Regions from separate parts of the Sporacetigenium sp. TC11 genome, predicted to be linked through region 1. Evidence: riboswitches for the same ligand, from Rfam matches in the RefSeq annotation. Region 1 holds a riboswitch; the other holds the start of a gene.

Region 1 (8,302 bases):
TAAGAAGAGAAAAACTTATATTTAATGAAAAGTTACCTTTATATATTTTTAGTGGAGGGGCAATAGGAGTTTTGCTCGTATTATTAAATAATTTATGTTTTGGTTCTTTAGGAGTATCATTAACTTTAGCATTAGGAGTTTTTGGTCAACTGGTATTATCTATTATTATAGATAACTTCGGATTATTCGGAATGGATATATATAAATTTAATAAGAAAAAATTAATAGGATTTGCCATAATGCTAATAGGAATTGTGGTAATGACAGTATATTAGGGGGTGTTGACATGATTTATATAATATTGGCAATTGTAGGTGGATGCTTAACTATATTATCTATGATTGTAAATTCTCGCTTAGCAGGAAAAATAGGAGTATTACAAAGTACATTTATAAATTATATAGTAGGTTTATTTATTGCTTTAATTTTAGCTATATTTACAGGTAGCTTAAATAACTTCCAAATTAACAATTTAAACAATATACCGTTTTTAGCTTTTTTAGGAGGTTTTATTGGAGTTATGGTTGTAGCAGCTTCTAATATAATAATTCCTAAAATACCAATTATATATAGTACTGTTCTTATTTTTATAGGTCAGATTTTTACAGGAATAATTATAGACTACATTATGGAAGGGTCTGTTTCAAAAGGTAAGATTATAGGTGGATCTTTAATTATACTGGGAATGGTGTATAACTCTAGTGTAGATAAAAATAAGCTGGAATCATAGGAAAGGGTGGATATAAAATATTCACCCTTTATATACATTTAGTTTAGATAAAAACAAAATAATAAGAAACGTTTAAAGATTTATGTTGCAAACGTGAAGAATATGTGATAATATAATATGATTGGTCTATTGATCGTATAAAGCTAAATATAAGTATAAAAAATAAATTTTCAAATAATCTTATCGTTATTCCTAGAAATATTATTGAATTACTTCCATCCTAAAAAATTCCAATGATTAAATTAAAATTATTGTTTTATTTAGAGATTACTAATATATCATTAGTAGTTTTTGGCGTTTAAATTAATATATCAATGACAACAAAAAGGAGGTGTCATTATGACAACAAATGTAATATATTCACTTATAGGTTTATTCTTAATAACAGTTCTTACTAATATATTAGCAACTTTAAAATCGATGCTGCAGTCTAAAAAAATCATGAATCCGGTTTATGGTTTAGTTTTTGTAGATTCTATAATTTTCGCAACGACAGTAAGTAAAGTTACTAGTTCTGAGGGAATACATTATACAATTGCGTATGCTTTGGGTAGAACTGTAGGGGTCTTAATTGGTAATAAAATTGAACAGTGGTTAGCTTTGGGGATTTTAGAAGTAGATTTATTTTTAAATAATAAAAATAAAATGATTGAAATAGCAGAAAAACTTAGAGAATCAGGTTATACTGTGAATAATTTCCTAGCTCAAGGTAATAATGGAGATACTAGATATAAGGTTGAAGTTGTAATAAAGAGAAAAGAATTTAAAATATTTGAGCATATTTTAGATGAGTGCGGAGTTAATAATCCAACTCTAAAAATAAAAAACTTAAGTAAAGTAGATGGTAAAATAACGACAACAAGTATTAATACCATTTAATTCTTAAAAATAATTCTAGGCAATATAGCTTAGTTTTTATTACATAATTAGGTATTATATTTATACAATCAAAAATGATTGAAAAAAGTTTTTAAATTTGGTATTCTATAAGCTAATTATAATTATAATTATAAATAACTTATTTAATGGAGGTAAAAAATGAAAGAAACAACAAATGTGAAAGTTGTAACTGCTGACCCATCTGGTCTTGGGTTATTTGGTCTGGCCATAATAACACTAGTAGCATCTTCACAAAAACTAGGAATTACAGAAGGAACATCATTATTATTACCATGGGCTATATTTTTAGGAGCATCAGTACAGTTAATAGCTTGCATTAATGATTTTAAACATAATAATACATTTGGAGCAACTGCATTTGGCGGTTATGCATTTTTCTGGTTTGGCATGGCACTTACTTGGTTAATTCAAGGAGGCGTATTTGGACCCATACTTGCACAAAATGCAGATCCTAAGCAAACAGGGGTTGTATTCATCGGATATTTAATATTTACTGTATTTATGACAATAGGAGCTATGGAAACTCACAAGGTATTATTTAGTATTTTCTTTTTTATAAACTTTTTATTCTTAGGATTAAGTATGAACTCTTTTGGAATAATGCCAGAATTTTCACATGAATTAGCAGGATATTCAGAACTTATAGTATCATTATTATCTTTTTATGGTTGTGCAGCCTCTGTACTAAACAATCATTTTGGAAGAGTATTTTTACCAGTTGGTAAGCCTTTTGGAATATTTAAGGGTAACATTTCTGGAAATTCTAGAAAATCAGCATAGTAAAAACGTAATGAATTAGCTAAGGCTAACTCATTACGTTTTTTTATTTTAATAATAATAATACATTCTATTTTGTTGCGTAGGAGGTATTGTTCCTTGAGTAATAACTCCACAAGCAAGTCTTTTGCCAGCATTTCCTGCAGGTTGACTCTTGTTATCATCTGGACTTTGATGTATTATAACAGCTTTTCCTATTACATCTTGAACCCTAAACTTATTAGTGAAGAAACACATCATGGCAACTCCATTGTTTGAAAATAAAGTAGGGAAGTCCCCTGCATGGTTTCCGTGAGGTTGATTATTTGGATTCCAGTGGCCCCCGGCATCCATAAAAGGGTCATTAGGATCTCCTATTTCACAAGTTCCATTTTCGTGAATATGAAAACCATGTGGTCCTATAGGAAGGTTACCATTTTCGCCAGGTTTATATTCTGGCAAACCAGTTACCGAAACACATACCTGAACCCCTCCTTGTATATCTATAAAATATACATTACCTTTTAGATTTGGAGCCAAAGACCCCCCATTTAAAAGAGCATAAGCAAACATAATTAATACACATCCTTTTATAAATAGTTACTCATAATAATAATATGCTTGTCATGATTATTGTGTTACTCAAAATAGGACAAATATAAATAAGGGGTGAATTATGGATAAGAGGAAAGTAATTATAGATTGTGATCCAGGCATTGATGATGTACTTGCAATTATTCTTGCGCTAAAAGCTGAAGAAATTGATGTAAAAGGAATAACGATTGTTTCTGGGAATGTACATGGAAAAAAGGGGGCATTAAATGCTCTTAAAGTTTTAAAAAATATGGATAGACTCGATGTGCCTGTATATTTAGGAGAGACTGATCCTCTTGAAAGAGAGTTAGTTGTAGCAGAGGATACCCATGGAGAAGATGGATTAGGGGAATATTATTATGAAGAATTAGAAGATATAAAGTATAAAACTGGTGCTGTTGACTTTATTATTGATACTATAAATAAAGAAAAAGATATTATTATTGTAGCCATAGGGCCTCTTACTAATATTGCTAAAGCTATGAAAGAAAATGAAGATGCTTTCTCTAAAATAAAAGAAATTGTACTTATGGGAGGATCATTTAAAAGTTTTGGAAATTGCTCTCCTGTAGCTGAGTTTAATTTTTGGGTTGATCCTCATAGTGCAAAGTATTTATTTAATAATTCAAAAGTTCCAATTACTATGGTTGGACTTGATGTAACAAGAGAGGTTGTACTTACTCCAAATTACATTGAAATGATAAGACAATTTAATAATGATCTCTCAAGATTTATAGTTGATATTACTAGATTTTATGTGGATTTCCATTGGAAACAAGAAAGAACTTTGGGATGTGTAATAAACGATCCTCTTGCAATAGCCTATGTTTTAGACAAAAGTTTATGTAGTGGAAAGGAATATTATTTAGATGTTATAACTGAAGGGCAAGCAATGGGAATGAGTATGGTAGATGAAGGGAATTTTCTAAGAAAAAGACCAAACTGTATGGTTCTTACAAAAGTAGATAGTAATAAGTTTTTTAAAATGTTTTTTAATAGACTTTTTCCACAGTATGAAGAAGATATAGATATAGTTTTGAATAATAAAAAATACGGGTATTAAAATAAAAAAGAAGGGAGCATAGTTAACCTATGCTCCCTTTGATTTAAGATGGATTATACAATCCTCTTGATTTCATTTCATTAAATAATGTTTCAGCGTGATTTTGCTCTTCTTGTTGTATATGTTGAAGTTGTTTTCTTATTTTAGCATCAACTGACTCTAAAACAGCATTGTTATAAGAACCTGAAACGTGCTTTTCCGTACTTAAAGCATCGCTTAGAAGTTGACCATCTGTAATTCCAAGACTAGTTTGTACGCTTGATAAATCTCCTTGAGGCTTGTTATAACTTTCAAATAGATTTTGAGTGTTTACACCGTTTGAAGATAATAGCTTTGTAAGTGTGTCTGCATGTTGTTGTTCTTTTTGTGCAAGATCTTTAAATACTTGCTTTAATTTTGGGCAAGAAGCCATTGCAGCATATTGCTCGTACTTTCTTATACATAAATATTCCGCATTTAAATTGTCTTCAATTAGAGTTTTTTCTTTATTAGTAAGTGCCATATTAAAAACCTCCTATGTAAAAGTTATTATATATAGTGTTTGCTTATTATGTTATAATTATCCTATAAAATTAAATAATCCATAACACAGGGGAGTTGGATAGGCCAACTGAGAGTAAGAACCTTAATTCTTTGACCCTAATAACCTGAACTGGGTAATGCCAGCGTAGGAAGTTGTTTGTTGATGAGTATTATTATATAATGTGCTAATTAAAACACAAATCCTATGGGTTTGTGTTTTTTTATTTAAAAATATTAAAGGGAGGATTAAGTAAATGAAAACAAAGAAAATAACTCTTTCAGCACTGTTTATAGCATTAGGTGTAGTAGGAAGTAATCTTATTTTTATACCTATAGGAGTAGCTAAGTGTTTTCCTGTGCAGCATACGATAAATGTATTAAGCGCTGTAATATTAGGTCCTTGGTATGGACTTGCAATAGCATTTTGCATTTCGTTATTGAGAAATGTATTGGGAACAGGGTCGCTTATGGCATTTCCGGGAAGCATGATTGGAGTCCTTTTAGCTGGAATGTTGTACATGAAAACTAAAAAGGTGAGTTTAGCTGTATTTGGAGAAATATTTGGAACAGGAATACTAGGCGGATTATTGGCGTTTCCAATAGCCAAATTTGTAATGGGTAAAGAAGTAGCTGCATTATTTTACGTAACTCCATTTTTAATAAGTACTATAGGTGGAAGTTTAATTGCTTATTTTTTAATTACATATTTTAAAATCACAAAAACTATTAATTTAAAAGAAGGAGCTAATTTGTAAGGTGGTTATTAAAAAATAGAATAATTATAAAATATCTTCTAATACTAATAGATACAAATAAGTATAAGGGAGATGTTACCATGGATAATAAAACAAAGATAATTAAGGTAAGAAAAAATCAACAGGGAGACATTACTGATGTTATGTTGCAAGATGGAAATGTCTATGCTATTGAAAGTGCTATAATGTTGGCTAAAGACCATCTTATAGAAGGTGTAAATGTAGGTAAGGCTAGAAATGGAAGAGAATATTTGAGAAGTAATCCTAATGGAGATAAAAATGACAATCTAGATAATATTCCAACATTTGAATAGTTATATTAATTATATAAAATTACCACATTTATTAAATGTGGTAATTTTTATTGTCTTTAATTGATATTTAGTAATATTATATTTGATGAACTCATAAAACAGGAGAATAGTTTAGGAGTTAGAATATTTTGTAAAGAGGAACTGGTATCTATAGTATTGAAAAATATATAGAATTAAATTACTATTAATGATAGATAAGATATTCATAAAAAATATATTAAGCATTTTAGCATAACATAAATTGGGAGGGGACAATGTTTAGCATAAATTATAAGACAACAGAGGATGAAGTTTGGCAAGGGAGAGTAGATAGTGAAAGCAACTTTGATGCATTTAGATGGCATCAATGGGTTAAAAATATTGACTTAAGAGATGAGCTAATCCCGTATAGTGGTAAATTAGGTTTTGCATTTATTGGATTTTGCAGTGATGAAGGAGTTATGAGAAACCAAGGGAGAGTAGGAGCTGCTAATGGTCCTTTAAGTATTAGAAAAGAATTAGTTAATCTACCTTGCTGGTTTACAAAAGACGTAAAAATTTTTGATGCAGGAAATATATTTTGTGAAAATTGCACTTTAGAAGAAAGCCAAGAGTTACTTTCAAAAGCCATAGAAAAGATTTTAAGCTTAAATCTCTTCCCTATTGTTTTAGGTGGAGGCCATGAAGTTGCCTTTGGACACTACAATGGATTATTGAATTATTTATCACAAACTAATGATAAACCAAGTATAGGTATAATAAACTTTGATGCTCATTTTGATCTTAGACCATATCCAAATGGTGGGACATCAGGAACTATGTTTAGACAAATAGCAGATATATGCAAATATAGAGATATAGATTACTCTTATCTTTGCGTTGGAATACAAAAACGTGGCAATACAGTTGAGTTATTTAAAACTGCAGATAAGCTTGGAGTTAAATATATATGGGCAAAAGATATTGCAGATAGCGGGCATTGGAATGTAATAGATAAGATAGATGACTTTATGAAATCAAAGGATCATATTTATATGACAATATGTACTGATGTATTTTCATCAGCTTTTGCGCCTGGTGTAAGTGCACCACAACCCTTAGGGTTAGATCCAGAAAGAGTATTAAAACTTATTAAATATATCTTAAAATCTAATAAAACAATAAGTTTTGACATAGCTGAAGTATCACCGAGATTTGATCAAGATAATACTACTGCAAATTTGGCTTCTACTTTAATTTTTTCTGTAGTTAATACAATAGCTAAAGTTCATAACTTAGATATTTAAAAATTCGCTACGCTCATAGTGCCAATGAGCAGGTCCCTTGCTAAAAAAGTCCTAGAATACATTGTATTCTAGGACTTTTTACAAGTTATAGAGAGATGAAACTCGGATTATATGATGTGTTCAATTTACATGAGTTTTTGTCACACTACACCCCTATTATGTATTATTTATATAGAATAGTCATAGTACATGTTTACATAACATTATATATTAATATACATCAATTATTAACAAATGGGGTGGTACTATGAGGTGTTTGCCGGGAATATTACTAGTTATATCTAGTTTAATTGCGTTGATTATAGCTAATAGTCCATTAGGATATTTTCATAACTATTTTTTTGATGAAATAAAAGTATTTAATAATTTTACTATAAAGATGATTGTCGATGATTTTTTAATGGCAATATTTTTCCTAGGGGTGTCTCTAGAAATAAAAAAAGAGCTATTATGTGGAAACTTATCTAGCTTTAAAAAAGCATCGTTCCCAATTATAGCTGCTATAGGAGGGGTATTAGTACCAGCAATAATATTTATATTATTTAACAAAGGTACTGCTTATATAGAAGGGTTAGGTATACCAATAGCAACTGATATAGCTTTTGCAGTAGGAATATTTATGCTACTAGAAAATAGATTAAATCACAGACTCAAAATATTTTTATTATCACTAGCAGTTGTAGATGATTTAATTTCGATAATAGTTATAGCTGTTGTTTATCCCTCTAATATAAGTTATATATATATTACAATTGCCATTTTAATTACAGCCATAATATATGTTATAAATAAGGTATTTAAAGTTAAAAAGACATATATCTATATGATTCTAGGATTAATCCTTTGGTATTTGGTACATAAGAGTGGAGTACATTCAACTATTAGTGGAGTATTATTAGGATTAGCTATGCCAATAAAACGCGATTTGGATCATAGTATATCAAATTTATCAAACTATTTTATACTACCATTATTCGCTTTTGCAAATACGGCTATAAGATTAAATACAAATATTGATTTTGATAAAGGTAGTACTTTGATTCAAGGGATTATTTGTGGATTAGTTATAGGGAAGCCCCTAGGGATAATGTTATTTACTTACATAGCAACAAAGCTCCACATAACACAAAAGCCTAAAAATACAAGTTGGCTATCAATATTTAATGTAGCTGTACTTGCTAGCATAGGATTTACAATGTCTATTTTTGTAGCTGAAATAGCTTTTAGTAATTCTGATAATATAATAGATATAGCTAAAATATCAATTTTAATTTCTTTAGTGATATCAGTCGGTATATCTTATGTAATAACATTTGCTGTGGATTTATTAAAAAAATCATTGAGTCTAAGTTATATTATAAAAAGTGGTAAATAAAAAATTGTTAAATATATAATTGACAAGA
Region 2 (8,302 bases), on a different contig from region 1:
AACACTTGCATTTTTACTTCCTATTTTTGAAAATATATCACCTAATATAAATACAGTTCAAGGATTAATTATAACACCTACTAGAGAACTTGCTATTCAAATAACAGCAGAAGCTATGAAACTTAAAGAAGCTAAAGATATAAATATTTTAGCTGCATATGGTGGAAAAGATATAGCATCTCAACTTAAAAAGCTTAAAGGGAACATTCACCTAATTATTGCAACTCCTGGCAGACTTTTAGATCATATTGAAAGAAAAACAGTAGATCTTAGTAACTTAAACACTTTTGTATTAGATGAAGCAGATCAAATGTTTCTTATGGGATTTAAAACTGAAGTTGAAGATATTTTAAAAGAAACTCCTAAAAAATGTCAGATTCTATGTTTTTCAGCTACTATGGATCCTCAAGTAAAAAAATTATCTTATAGATATATGGATGATCCAATTGAAATTTCTATACAAAAAAAGCAAGTTACACTTGAAAATATAAAGCAAGAGGTTGTTGAAACTACAGATAGACAAAAGCAAGATGCCCTATGTAAGGTCTTAGATAAAGACAATCCATTTATGGCTATAATATTTTGTAGAACTAAAATAAGAGTAGATAATCTTGAGGAGGCACTTCATAAGCGTGGATACAACTGTGCAAAGTTGCATAGTGATATAATGCAATCAAAACGTGAAAGAATAATGAAATCTTTTAAAAATGCAGATATTCAGTACTTAATAGCTACAGATGTTGCATCTAGAGGACTAGATATAAGCGGAGTTAGTCATATATATAATTACGATATTCCAGAAACTTCTGAAGACTATATACATCGTATTGGTAGAACAGGAAGAGCTGGCGAAGAAGGATATACTTGTTTATTTATAGATCCAAAGAATGAAAGAACTTTACAAGAAATAGAAAGAACTATAAAGTTTAAAATACCTAGAAGAAAATTGGATATATAATTTATAATACCCTTGTAATTTAAAAAGATATTGATAAAATTATCAATATCTTTTTTATATTTTCCTATCATATTAGATCTATATAAACCCATACACTATTAAAAATTGCCCTAGTATATAAGTACTCATTATAAGCACTCCACTATTTTTACTCTTATATTTTAAATTGCTAAAAGCTATTATAGCGTCCGATATTATAAACAGCATTGAGCCTAAAAAGGTAGCAAAGAACTTAAGTCCTTGCACATAAAATATTCTTATTGTACTGCTAAACCCCATAAAACTTATGACAATTATATATATGAAACCAAAAAACTTTATTATACTTTTTAGCTTTTTATATGGTAAAACACTTCTTAGTACAAGTATATTACATGTAATATACGGAATTGCAAGAATGAATATTAAGTTGGCTATATTATAATCTAATATAGGATTTATAAATGCTTTTATGTAAAATATGTGTCCAATTAAAAAAGAAATTAATCCTCCAATAAATAGACTCTTCGGTCCCATTAGCAAAATATCCCCTATACACCCAAATATTAATGCACTAACTATAAGCCAATTAATATTTGGTGTACTTAGTACATAAAAAATAATAAGCATTGGCATTAAAAGTGGTTTTGTTATATAAATACCTTTCTTATTTCCTATTTTTACGTAGTATATATTACAAATAGAAATAATTATAAAAAATATTAGTGCAATATAATTTGCAGTCATCAACACACCTCATCGCTAAATTTTATACTAATATTTATATACATACTTCATAAATATATTACTTCTTGTATATAAATTTTTATAATAAAAAATAATATTAAGTAGCAAAATATATTGAAACATATTATATAAAAGAATATAATATAATTAAATAATTAGACATTTATCTAAATATTTAATTGGAGGTAAATTATGAACGCAATTGAGGTAATAAATTTAAGTAAGTCATATAATAAAGATACTGTAGCATTGAAGGATATAACTTTCGACGTTCCAACGGGATCTATATTTGGGTTTTTAGGCCCTAATGGTGCAGGTAAAACTACTCTTGTTAGAACTTTAAATGGAATACTATATCCTACACAAGGAAATGGAAAAATACTTGGAAAAGACATAATAAACGATAGAAAAGAAATAAGAACCCTTTGTGGAGTTATGACTGAAAATGCCGGTATATATGAAAACCTTACTTGTATGGAGAATCTAAACTTTTTTGGAAAAATGTTTGGATTAAATAATGATGAAATAAACAAAAGAAGTTTATATCTTTTAAATGAATTTAAGTTATTAGATGTAAAAGATAAAAAAGTAAAGACATTTAGTACAGGTATGAAAAAACGACTTTCTTTAATTCGTACTTTACTTCATTCACCACAAATTCTATTTTTAGACGAACCAACATCAGGGCTTGATCCAGAATCATCTAAAATAGTATTAGATTTCATTAAAAAAATAGCTTTAGAAGAAGATGTAACCGTATTTTTATGTACTCACCAATTAAAGTATGCTGAGGAGATATGTAATTTATATGGTTTTATAAATAAAGGAAACTTAATAGGCTATGGAACATTTAATGAACTTTTATATAATAAAAATCAAAATATAAAATTAGAAATAAAAGGTACTAATTTACCTAATATAGATAATATGAAAAAAATAAAAGAAGATAGATATTTAATATCAATAAATAATGAAGAAAATATTCCTAATATACTGCAACAAATATTTAATTTAGGCGGTAAAATTTATGAAGCTAAGCAAATACATTGGGATTTAGAAGACTTATACTTTGCATATCAAAGAGGTGATAATAATGAATAACGTTACTAAAGCTATTATATCAAAGGATATAAAGGAGATATTTTCTAGTAAGCAGATTTATATTCCAATGATAATAATACCTATTATGTTTACTATCATAATGCCTACTGTATTAATAATAGGTGCAAAATACAATGTAAATACGATAAATGGAATGGATATGATGGTAAAAAATTTATCACCTATTTTAGGAAATTTAACTCCTTCTCAACAAATTATATATATTGCTTTAAATTTTATGTTTCCTCCGCTATTTCTTATTATTCCCCTAATGTGTTCGAGTATTATAGGGGCCAGTAGTATAGTAGGCGAAAAAGAAAGAAAAACTTTAGAGACAATATTATATACTCCTATAGATATAAAAGATTTACTTTTATCAAAAGTTATAGCTATATTTATTCCATCTTATGTAATAACGTTTATTTCATTTATCTTATTTGGAATTGTTATGAATATAGGTGGGATAATGCATTTTGATAAACTAATATTTCCAAACTTAAACTGGATTATACTTCTTATATGGATATGCCCCGGTATTACATTTTTAGGTTTATTACTTATAGTTATAACATCTGCTAAAGCTTCTAATTTTCAAGAAGCTCAACAAATGTCTGGACTTGTAGTAGTTCCTATAATATTTCTTGTTGTAGGTCAGGCATCAGGATTGTTTTTACTGAATAATTTAGTTTTAATAATGGCTGGAATTATAGTGTTTATAGTAGATATACTTCTTTTTGATAAAATTACTAAATCCTTTGATATAGAAAAATTATTAAACTAGAATAGGCTGACTAAATATATATTTGGTCAGCCTTTAATTTTGCTATTTATTTAATATAATATCTTTTATTTCTTTAGCAGACTCCTTAGGGTCTTTTGAAGATAAAATAGCTGATATTACACATACTCCATCGTATTTAACATCAATACTTGATAAATTTCCTTTATTTATACCGCCAATTAATAGTACTGGTATAGATATATTTTTCTTTATAATATTTACATCATTTATATCTAATACTTTAGCATCATCTTTACTGTTAGTAGGGAATATTGCTCCAAAACCGATATAATCGGCTCCATTTTTTTCAGCTTTTATAGCTTCTTCTAAATTATGAGCTGATATACCTATAACCTTATCCTTAAATAAGTCTTTTATTTCTTCTATAGATGTGTCATCTTGGCCTAAGTGAATACCATCAGCATCTATTTCCTTTGCTAAATCTATGTAGTCATTTATGATCAAAGGAACATTGTATTTACTACAAAGTTTTTTTAATTCTAGAGCTTCTTCTAACATTTTATCGTAGATTTTTTTCTTTTCTCTATATTGTACAATAGTAACTCCACCTAAAATAGCTTGTTCAACTCTATCAATTAAATTAGGTTTACCGTCTGTTATAAGGTATAGTGTATAGTCCAAGTTATTATTCATAAACTACATTACCTCTTTTCATAAACATCTCTTCATCTAAAGTGCTAACTCCATCAAATAAATATTGATTAAATGATCCTAATTTTCTCTTACCTTCTACCTTTTCACTTGCATATTCTCCTGCGATACACATAACAGTTGTTCCTAAAATTGCAGCATCAAAACTATTAATTCCAGCCCCAAGACATGAACCTATTAGTGATGTTGACATACACCCTGTACCTGTAATTTCACTTAAAAGTGCTGTTCCATTTTTACAATATACTTTTTTATTTCCATCACTTATAAAATCAACTGCTCCACTAGCGCACATTACCAAATCTTTTTTTAGTGCATATTCCATTATTCTTTTCTCATCAAGTGAAGCGTCAGATTCTGCATCTACACCTCTTCCCCCATCTATTCCAACCACCGTCATTATCTCTGAGTAATTGCCTCTAATAACTGAAAATTTAACTTCATTAATAAGCTTTGTATTTACTTCTAGTCTATATTTAGTTGCCCCTATTCCTACAGGGTCTAAAATTACAGGTATACCTATTTCATTTGCTTTCTTTCCAGCTTTTATCATAGATTCAAAAGTTTCATTAGTTATAGTTCCTGTATTTATAACTAACGCATTACTTATAGAAACTATACCTTCTACATCATTTATTTCATGAGACATAACAGGTGCTGCACCAATTGATAATGTCATATTTGCGCAACCATTTACAGTAACTACATTTGTAATGTGGTGAACTAAAGGTTTTCTTTCTTTGATTAAACCTAATCCTTTTACTAAATTATTCATTTGTATCAACCTCCCAGTATTTATGAAAATGATGAATAGGATTATTTCCTTCTCCAACTTTATAAGACTTAGCTATTCCTTTATTTACATATTCCTTTGCATTTTCTATTGATTTAGAAATTGAGTTTCCTTTTAATAAATTGGCAGCAATAGCTGATGATAAACTACATCCCGTTCCATGGGTAGATGTTGTATTTATCCAATCCATTTCGAACATTTCCCCATTTGATAAAACATCTACAGATTTTACATTTTCACCATCTCTTATTGGAAAATGCCCTCCTTTTAATAAAACATGGCAATTATACTCCTTATGTAATTCATACGATGCTGATTTCATATCATCAAAGGTATTAATCTTTCTATCTAATAAAACTTCAGCTTCACTAATATTTGGTGTTATAATTGTAGCTAGTTTAAATAACTTAGATTTTAAAGAGTTTATTTGATCTTCCTGTAATAAAGTATGCCCTGTTGTTGATACCATAACTGGATCTAGTACAACATATTTAGGCTTGTACTTTATTAAAGCATCACTTATAACATTCATAATATCAATATCTGATACCATACCTATTTTTACAACTTGTATATCTAAATCTGAAAATACGGCTTCAAGTTGTGATTTAACTATACTAGATGGAATTGGATAAACGTCATATACTCCTGTAGTATTTTGAGCAGTGATAGCTGTTATAACACTTGCTCCATAAACTCCATTTGCAGCAAAACTTTTTAAATCTGCTTGTATTCCTGCTCCTCCACCGGAGTCGCTTCCTGCTATTGTCAATACAGTTTTCATATTTTAACCTCCTACTGATGTAATAAAAAAAGCATAAATCCCAGTATGGAATTTATGCTTATATACAAATATAAAGTCATATAGCTTCCCTCCGCTGGCATTATCCAGATCAGGTTAAGGGTCAAAGATTTTATAGGATCTTTATCTCAGCTGGCCTACCCAGCACCCCTAGCATTACTATTAATTTGATTTCATTCTAACATAAGGATTTAGTTTTTACAACACCCATCATTATTAGTTTTTATACATTGACCTTCAAATCTAGTGAAAATAGCACTCCATTTATTTTCTGATTTAAAGTGAATTAAAATTCCTCCATCCTGATAAATTCCATTATCTAATAAATACTTACTTTCTTCATTACCTTGATTCATATGAATATCATGTACCCCTTCTGGTCCATATTGACTTAAACGCCTAAGTTTTATTTTTCTTTCCTTATCATTATCTGACATTATTGCATCTTCGGAATCTACAGGGTAGACATCTCCATATATATATATATCTGCATCTTCTTCTTTGGATTTAACGACATATTTATGTATCATTTCATTTAATTCACTAATATGTGAAAACTTTTCAAATTCATCTATTTGAAATAATCCACTTCTAATATAATCTAATGCAATTTTGCTTATTTCATTTTCATTTTCTTCATAATCAAATACTTTTATCCCATAATCCAAATTAGTTAAAGTTTCTAATGAAAACTTTTCATTACCCTGTATTTCAAGATTATCTTTAAAAATGCAAAGTGTTTTTTTTATATCTTCTTGCTTTGATTTAGCACTTCCTCGGGACATAATGCTAATTTTAATTTTAATTTCTCTATCTTTAAATTTAAACTCCTTACCTTTTATTTTTATATTTTCAGCTTTAATTTTAAAATGATAATGACAACCCTTCTTTATATCTTTAACTCTACAGACTATATTTTCTTTTAGTACCTGACCTTTTTTATCTGTAGTTTCGCAACTTATATTATTAATAGTACTTCCCTTAGCTTTACATATAGAGTATACAGGAATAGGCATAAAATTCTCCTTTAATATAGTTTATTCAAGTATATTCTTTGCAAAAAAACAAAACCCTATGAGAATAAAATTCTCATAGGGTTAATTAACATAACTATCTTCTGAAGTTATTGTTTTTTTGTTGCTTTCTTGCTGCTCTACATTCAGGACATCTTTGTGGTTCATTTTCGAATCCTTTTTCTTTGTAGAAAGCTTGCTCTCCTTCAGTGAAAAGGAAATCTTTTCCACAATCTTTACAACTTAAAGTTTTATCTGCCATTTTAACATTCCTCCTTCTTTAGAATTAAGATTTAAAAACTGATTAACAAATACTCTAGAAAGAGGAAGTTGTTCTCAATTCAAATCCAGTAAAGTAATTACGAGAATTACTGACCTAATGAGAATACCATAATTACCTTTTATATACAATAGATAATTTAAAAATATACCCCTTGACATATACCATTAATTTCTAGCTATAAATGTGATGTTCAGTGCATTAAAACCTTTGGGCTATCCCTTTTAGAAAGTCTTCAATATTAATATTCAGTTCATCTAAAGACATGAATCTGTACCTTTGATTGGTTGGGTTTTCTTTGTTTTTTGGTACTTCTTCTATAAACATATTGTATGGCCTTACATACATCTTTTGTTCTCCATAACATGGCTTATAAACTACAAACTTTTCTCCACTTTCTGAGTGTATAGCTATATCTATTACAAAATACCATTTATCTTTAAAATGTCTATAATATGTATCTGTAGCTAATTTTCTATTCATAAGTACCTTCCTTAATAAATATGTTTTAAATACATTTTATCTAAAATAATATCGTATTCATTAACTATTCTATCAAATTTTTTAATAATTTCATTTTGATAAAACGATAGCTCTTTCATTATTTTATCAAAATTACTTTCTATTATATTTACAATATTTCCATCAATTTCATTTCTTATTACACAATTATTCATTATTTCTAATACCTTCGCCTTAGGAAAAGCAGGCTTATAATATCTAGGTTCTGTTAATGCACTAAAAATATCTGCAACAGCAAGTATTCTTTCTCCTTGCCCTAATTCTTCTGCATTTAGCCCTTTAGGATATCCTTTCCCATTTAGTTTTTCATGGTGTGATGAAGCTACTTTTCTAATTTCATCTAAATCTAAATTGCTTAATATATTATCTGTTGCAACAACGTGATTTATCATTACAGAAAATTCATCTCTTGTTAATTTTTCAGGCTTTGTTAATACCTCTATAGGAGTTGTTATTTTTCCTATATCATGAAGTATTGCTGCAAATGTATATTTATTAGTTGTTTTTTCATCTAGATTTAAATATCTACATAAAATATTAGTTACAATAGATACACTTTCTGAATGAATAACAGTTGACCTAGATCTGAAATCTATTGCATAAACTAATACCTTCATATGTTCTTCTATTTCATTTTTGCTTAACTCTACTTTA

Evidence for each region. Region 1 has a riboswitch for thiamine pyrophosphate ahead of thiW (energy coupling factor transporter S component ThiW). Riboswitches for the same ligand answer to the same signal wherever they lie in the genome.
Region 2: linked by a shared signal. The riboswitch ahead of thiD (bifunctional hydroxymethylpyrimidine kinase/phosphomethylpyrimidine kinase) and the one ahead of thiW (energy coupling factor transporter S component ThiW) in region 1 are both predicted to bind thiamine pyrophosphate.

Annotation. Positions count from the first base shown of each region.
Region 1 covers NZ_JBYVNY010000001.1:58,066-66,367, reverse strand. Annotated here, with positions in the region: gene ACUSRV_RS00335 (DMT family transporter) at 1-275, shown strand, start outside; gene ACUSRV_RS00330 (DMT family transporter) at 287-730, shown strand; gene ACUSRV_RS00325 (DUF5698 domain-containing protein) at 1,070-1,609, shown strand; gene ACUSRV_RS00320 (acetate uptake transporter) at 1,769-2,410, shown strand; gene ACUSRV_RS00315 (superoxide dismutase family protein) at 2,459-2,959, opposite strand; gene ACUSRV_RS00310 (nucleoside hydrolase) at 3,063-4,043, shown strand; gene ACUSRV_RS00305 (spore coat protein) at 4,087-4,545, opposite strand; TPP riboswitch at 4,624-4,735, shown strand; gene thiW (energy coupling factor transporter S component ThiW) at 4,820-5,320, shown strand; gene ACUSRV_RS00295 (DUF3892 domain-containing protein) at 5,401-5,634, shown strand; gene hutG (formimidoylglutamase) at 5,889-6,899, shown strand; gene nhaA (Na+/H+ antiporter NhaA) at 7,147-8,274, shown strand.
Region 2 covers NZ_JBYVNY010000012.1:14,728-23,029, reverse strand. Annotated here, with positions in the region: gene ACUSRV_RS14425 (DEAD/DEAH box helicase) at 1-958, shown strand, start outside; gene ACUSRV_RS14420 (lysoplasmalogenase) at 1,037-1,684, opposite strand; gene ACUSRV_RS14415 (ABC transporter ATP-binding protein) at 1,877-2,785, shown strand; gene ACUSRV_RS14410 (ABC transporter permease subunit) at 2,778-3,566, shown strand; gene thiE (thiamine phosphate synthase) at 3,609-4,220, opposite strand; gene thiM (hydroxyethylthiazole kinase) at 4,213-5,013, opposite strand; gene thiD (bifunctional hydroxymethylpyrimidine kinase/phosphomethylpyrimidine kinase) at 5,006-5,815, opposite strand; TPP riboswitch at 5,885-5,995, opposite strand; gene ACUSRV_RS14390 (DUF2278 family protein) at 6,025-6,849, opposite strand; gene ACUSRV_RS14385 (zinc-ribbon domain-containing protein) at 6,944-7,108, opposite strand; gene ACUSRV_RS14380 (DUF1653 domain-containing protein) at 7,328-7,609, opposite strand; gene ACUSRV_RS14375 (HD domain-containing phosphohydrolase) at 7,621-8,302, opposite strand, start outside.